One region of the Streptomyces sp. NPDC048643 genome, then DNA from elsewhere that is predicted to be linked to it. Evidence: riboswitches for the same ligand, from Rfam matches in the RefSeq annotation. Region 1 holds a riboswitch; the other holds the start of a gene.
What was found. Region 1 has a riboswitch for cobalamin ahead of AB0C62_RS29450 (DUF4430 domain-containing protein). Riboswitches for the same ligand answer to the same signal wherever they lie in the genome.

Region 1 (3,130 bases):
GACGACCTCAGCAGCCGCGAGATCTCCGAAGCCGTGGGCGGGTCCGCCCACTCCGGATCCTCGCTCTACACCCTCGACACCGAAGCGCTCGCGGCCCTGTGCCCGGACGTCGTGCTCACCCAGGACCTGTGTGCCGTGTGCGCAGTCTCCTACGAGAAGGTGTGCGGCGCCGTACGCCTCCTCGACGCCGACACCCGCGTCCTCAGCCTGGAGCCCCGCACACTCGACGACGTCCTGGAGTGCCTGATCACCGTCGGCGACCTCCTCGGCGTACGCGATCGGGCCGAGCGCAGCACGGCCGAGCTGCGGGCCAGGCTCGCCGCGGTGGCCCGGCTGACGGCGGGCAGGCCACGCCCGCGCGTCGTCGCGATCGAGTGGCTCGACCCCCTGTGGCCCGCGGGCCACTGGGTTCCGGAGCAGATCACCCACGCCGGCGGCGATCCGCTGCTCGCCTCGCCCGGTGAGCACACCAAGCCGATGACATGGGATGACGTCCGGGCCGCGAGCCCGGACGTCGTCCTCGTGATGCCTTGCGGATTTCCGCCCGAACGAACCCTGCGTGAACGGGACGTGCTCAGCTCGCTGCCCGGATGGGCCGAGCTGCCGGCCGTACGGGCCGGACAGGTATGGGTCTTGGACGGCCCCGCCTACTTCAACCGCCCCGGCCCACGCGTGGTCCGCGGAGCGGAAGTGCTGGCCCACGTACTCCACGGAGTGCGGGCGGGAGACACCGTGACCGGGGCGGAGGCACGGCCCTTCTAGGTGCGTCTCCTAGAACGCGGTCCAGGTGAAGGCGACCTTGTCACCGGCTTTCAGCTTGAACTGGCAGCCGCCGACCGGCGTGGGTACGCCGTTGACGGAGATGTTCCAGTAGGCGGAGGCCCCTCCGTTGACGTTCTTGATGGTGTCGACCGAGTAGTCGTCGAACGAGGCGTACCAGGTGCCGTCCCAGGTGAAGTGACGCTTGCGGGCGGCATCGTCGAGGGCGGCCGTCGGAGTGGGTACGGCGCTCGGGTTGGCAGCGCCGTTCGTGCCGTCGCAGGTGTGGGTGCCACCGGTGGCCGTGGTCACTGTGTGCCCCTTGGTTCTGATCTTCCCCTTGAAGAGCAGACCGTCGGGGCCCTGGACGGTCAGGGCAACCCTGACAGCATGGTTGGTTTTCGTGACGTTTTCGTGGGCCTCGGCGACGGACGGCGCGGCGGCGAGGGCGAGGCCCATGGCGGCCGAGGCGATCAGAACGCGGCGTGCGGTCGTGTTGCTCAATGGAGTGCCTTTCAGGTGCGGGTGGCCCGCAACGCGAGACGCGTCCGGGACACCCGGGACACCACGCCCGGCTCACACGCAGAGGCGTGCAGGCCGACGGGACCCAGGCTCTCGGCTTCACGCTGCGGACCATGACAGGGAGAAGCGGGACAGCGCGCACGCCGGGTATCCCGACTCGTGGCCCGGGTGGGCCGCTCACGGTTGCAGGTCAGCGCTGGATTTCCACCGGCTTCCCCCAGTCGTGCGCGTATGCAGTTGTCGTGCCTTCGGCCCACGAATCAAACGCAGCCTAGGCAGGAGTCGACATCTCGAACATCACCATGGCGAACTCCAATTACTTTAGGGGTCATTGGCCCGTGAGTCACAGCTTTCCCGGAGGCCCCTTCGTTCGCCCGCCCCGCCCCGCCCTGAGCCGCAACGATGCCCCGCCCCTGCCCGACTTCCCTGCCCACCGGCTAGTTCAGAGAAGTCCCGAACGCGGAGATCGGCAAGGGCTATCAGCTGACGAAGGAAAAGATCATCCCGGTCCTCGACGAGGAGCTGCGGGAGATGCCGCTGCCGACGGCGAAGGCGATCGAGATCGAGGCCTTCATCCCGCTGGAGTCGATCGACCCGATCCAGATCGGCGACGGCTACTACCTCCAGCCCGACGGCCAGGTCGCGGCGAAGCCCTACACGCTGCTGCGCAAGGCCCTGGAGCGGTCGTCGAAGGTGGCCATCGCGAAGTACGCCTGGTCCGGCCGGGAGCGGCTGGGTCTGCTGCGGGTGCGGGACAACGTGATCGTGCTGCACGCGATGCACTGGGCGGACGAAATCCGCGACCCGGCCGAGCTGAAGCCGGACGACGTGAAGCTCACGAAGGACGAGATCGCCGAGGCGGAGCACCTCATCGACCGGCTCACCCGCAATGACCTGGAGGGGGCAGAGTTCACCGACCGGTACACGGAGGCCGTGGAGGCGCTCATCGAGGCGAAGCGGGAGCACCGCGAGCCGCCCGCGGTGGAGGAGCCGAAGGCGCCGGGCAAGGTCGTCGACCTGATGGCCGCCCTCCAGGAGTCGGTGAACAAGGCCAAGGCCTCGCGGGGTGAGGACGCCACCGTCCACGAGATGCCGAAGAAGAAGACGGCCGCCAAGAAGACCGCGAAGAAGACGCCGACCAAGAAGACCGCCGCGAAGACCACCAACTCGAAGAAGACCGCGGCGAAGAAGACGGCCAAGACGACTTCGGCCCGCAAGAAGCGCAGCGCCTGACCGCGGGCCGGGCCCTGGACCCGGCTCGCGTTGTCAGAGGACGCGCAGGACGCCGACGACCTTGCCGAGGATCTTCACGTCGTCGGCGGGGATCGGCTCGTAGGCGGGGTTTCGGGGCATGAGCCAGACCTTGCCGTCCTGCCGGTGCAGGACCTTGACTGTGGCCTCCTCCCCCAGGAGGCCGGCCACGATGTCGCCGTGGTCGGCGCTGTCTTGGCGGCGGACGGTCAGGATGTCGCCGCCGCAGATCGCCGCGTCGATCATGCTGTCCCCGGACACGGTCAAGGCAAAGAGGTCGCCGTCGCCGACGATCTGGCGGGGCATGGTGTACACGTCCTCGACCATCCCCTCGGCGAGGAGCGGGGCGCCGGCGGCGATGCGTCCGACGAGCGGCACCTCGACCGGCTCGGTGTCACTGCGCTCGGCAAGTTCGGGGGCCCAGGAAGGGCGTACCCGGTAGGCGCGGGGCCGGTGCGGATCGCGGTAGAGGACGCCCTTGGACTCCAGGGCCATCAGTTGGTGGGCGACGGAGCTCGTTGAGGAGAGGTTCACGGCTGCGCCGATCTCGCGCATCGACGGTGGGTAGCCCTGCCGGGCCACGGACTCGTTGATGTAC
Region 2 (3,130 bases), on a different contig from region 1:
CGAAGGCGAGCCAGCGCAGGACCTGCGGTTCGATGTCGCGCTCGACGGCGGCGTCCAAGGGCACGTGCAGCAGCGAGCAGGACGCGGCCACGTCGACCTGCCCGGCCAGACCCAGCAGGGTGCCCAGCGTGGCGAGGGACTTCTCCAGGTCGTTGACCCAGATGTTGCGGCCGTTGACGACGCCGGCGACGAGCCGCTTGCCCGGCAGACCGCCGACGGCCGCGAGCGCGTCCAGATTGGCGGCGGCCGCGTCGGTGAAGTCGAGCGCGAGTCCGTCGACCGGGGCCTTGGCGAGAACGGGCAGAGCCTCCCCGAGTCGGTCGAAGTACGACGCGACGAGCAGCTTCGGACGGTCGGTGAGCGTGCCGAGAACGCGGTAGGCGCGCTCGGCGGCGTTCAGTTCGGCGTTCGTGCGGTCCTGGACGAGAGCGGGTTCGTCGAGCTGGACCCACTGGGCACCGGCCGCGCGCAGGTCGGCGAGCACCTCGGTGTAGACCGGCAGCAGCCGGTCGAGGAGGGTCAGCGGGTCGAAGTCCGCCGGTACACCGGGGGCGGGCTTGGCGAGGAGGAGATAGGTGACGGGGCCGACCAGGACCGGACGGGCCGACAGTCCGAGCGCCAAGGCCTCCTTGAGCTCGGCGACCTGCTTGGACGAGTCGGCGGTGAAGGCGGTGTCGGGGCCCAACTCGGGGACGAGATAGTGGTAGTTCGTGTCGAACCACTTGGTCATCTCCAGCGGCGCCACGTCCTGGGTACCGCGGGCCATGGCGAAGAAGCCGTCGAGGGCGTCGGCGGCGACGGCGTCCCGGTGGCGCTCGGGGACGGCGCCGACCATGACGCTGGTGTCCAGCACATGGTCGTAGTACGAGAAATCGCCGGTCGGCACTTCGTCGATGCCGGCCTCGGCCAGCTGCCGCCAGGTGGAGCTGCGCAGTTCGGCGGCGGTGGCGCGGAGGGCGTCCGCGCTGACGCGGCCCTTCCAGTAGCCCTCGATCGCCTTCTTCAGTTCGCGGTTCGGACCCTGGCGGGGGTAGCCGTACACGGTGGCCCGTGCTGCCGCGGCTGCGGTCTTGGCTGTCACGGAAATCTCCTTCGCGAGATGTCTCCTTGGATCCCGATGGGACACGCGAGCGCGAAGGGTGACGCACCGGGCGGGAGTACGTGGCGCGCCGGAGCGCGAAGGTCCGCCAGGTATGTACGCCAACCCGCCCACGAGGTCACCGGGATGTCCGCGCGCGATGGGTCGCGCACGGGCAGCGGGCAGGTCTTCGGACTCGCGGGCACGCCCTCCGGACGGAGGTCACCTACTGGCCGTCGCTTCCCAGACCCCACCGGGCCCAGTGCGTATGACGGCGGTCGTTCCCGCTCACCGCTGCGGGGCAGTCCCGGATTCCCACCGGGTTCCCTCTTACGACGCATCCCGTCTGGCGGACGGGGCGAACCAGCTACGGAGGTCAGCCTATGCGGACGAGCGCCCTGCTGGGGAGAACGCCCACCTCCCGGACGGTCGTTCGAGACGTCCAGGAGAGGATCGGCGCACGTCAACCGGCATACGGGGGGCGGCAGACGGCTCGTGTGACGCGCTCGGCCCCGCCCCGGGCCTCGATCTTCAGGCGGAAGGGGCGGGGAAGCCACGGGTGCCGTCGAAGGCGAGCTTCGCGAACCGTTCGCCGATACGACGGTGGGTGGCGGCGTCGGGGTGGAGCGCGTCGGGCAGCGGCAGCTCGACGGCGTCCGCCTCCCCGTACAGCTCCCGGCCGTCGAGGTAGTACAGGTTCGGGTCCTCGGCGGCCCGCTGTTCCACGATCCCGGCGAGTTCGGCACGGATGATCGCGAGCGTCAGCTTCCCGCTCGCGCGCTCGGCCGGGTCGCCGGCGGCGCGGAACCGCAGACGACCGCTGCCGAGCGCCGTGAGGTCCGGCAGGCTCGGGCCGGGGGTGTCCTCGTGGATCGGGCACAGGATGGGGGAGACGACCAGCAGCGGCGTGGTGGGGTTGCCCTCGCGGACGGTGTCCAGGAAGCCGTGCACGGCGGGAGTGAAGGCCCGCAGCCGCATCAGGTCGGTGTTGACGATGTTGATGCCCAGCTTGACGCTGATCAGGTCGGCGGGCGTGTCGCGCAGGGTGCGGGCGGTGAACGGGTCCAGCAGGGCGCTGCCGGCCAGCCCCAGATTGATCAGGTCCACCCCGGCCAGCGAGGCGGCCAGCGCGGGCCAGGTCGTGCTGGGGCTCGCCGCGTCGGAGCCCTGGCTGATCGAACTGCCGTGGTGCAGCCACACCGCGCGCCCCCGGTCCGGCGTGGGCTCCACGGGGGCGTCGGTGCGCAGAGCCACGAGTTCGGCGCTCTCGTTGTGCGGCAGCCAGATCTCGACGTCCTTCGGACCCTCGGGCAGGTCCGTGAAACGGACGGTGCCGACCGGACCGGGCGTGGTCGTCGCCGATCCCGTGGTCATGTCGAGGGTGAGGGTGTTGCCGCCGGGAGCGGCCGCCTGACCCAGAAGGTGCCCGTCGACCACGAGGTCGTACAGCCCGTCGGGCCGCGGCGGGGCGCCCACGTAGACCCGCTTGGTTGGGACGGTGTCCAGCTCGACGCTCGTGGCGCGGGTGCTGAAGACCAGCCGTACGCCCGAGGGCTGGGCCTCCGCCATGGCCAGCTGACCGTCGGCGCACTGGGCGCGCGCCCACGCGGGCAGCCGGTGGGGCAGCACACCGAGGGCGGTGCGCTCCAGCTCGACGGCACCCCGCACCAGGTCGGCGGTGACGGGTGTGGTGATCCGGTCGTGCTCGCTGTGCATGATGATCTCGCCTGTCGTTCGGGGAAGTCGTACGGTGCGGACGCCGCGGAACATCGACGGTGCTGCCGGTTGCCGGCCCCGCCGGTCCTGCGGCGTCGGTCAGGGCGCGGGCCAGTTGCGGAGCAGGGAGTCCAGGGCGTCCAGAACGCGTGACCAGCTCTCCTGCGAGTCCGGGGCGCTGTGACTGAACCCGCCGGACATCTCCAGACTGACGTAGCCGTGGAACACGCTGCCCAGCATGCGGACCGCATGGGTCTGGTCGGGTTCCACCAGGTCGTAGCCCCGCAGGATCGCCCGGGTCATCTGCGCGTGCCGGACCCCCGCGCTGGCGGCGGC

Region 2: linked by a shared signal. The riboswitch ahead of metE (5-methyltetrahydropteroyltriglutamate--homocysteine S-methyltransferase) and the one ahead of AB0C62_RS29450 (DUF4430 domain-containing protein) in region 1 are both predicted to bind cobalamin.

The regions. Positions count from the first base shown of each region.
Region 1 covers NZ_JBEZHO010000037.1:20,760-23,889, forward strand. Annotated here, with positions in the region: gene AB0C62_RS29445 (cobalamin-binding protein) at 1-762, shown strand, start outside; gene AB0C62_RS29450 (DUF4430 domain-containing protein) at 772-1,263, opposite strand; cobalamin riboswitch at 1,406-1,541, opposite strand; partial or broken gene AB0C62_RS29455 (Ku protein) at 1,741-2,514, shown strand; gene lexA (transcriptional repressor LexA) at 2,548-3,130, opposite strand, start outside.
Region 2 covers NZ_JBEZHO010000063.1:36,585-39,714, reverse strand. Annotated here, with positions in the region: gene metE (5-methyltetrahydropteroyltriglutamate--homocysteine S-methyltransferase) at 1-1,081, opposite strand, end outside; cobalamin riboswitch at 1,242-1,461, opposite strand; gene AB0C62_RS37575 (GDSL-type esterase/lipase family protein) at 1,610-2,794, opposite strand; gene AB0C62_RS37570 (TetR-like C-terminal domain-containing protein) at 2,894-3,130, opposite strand, start outside.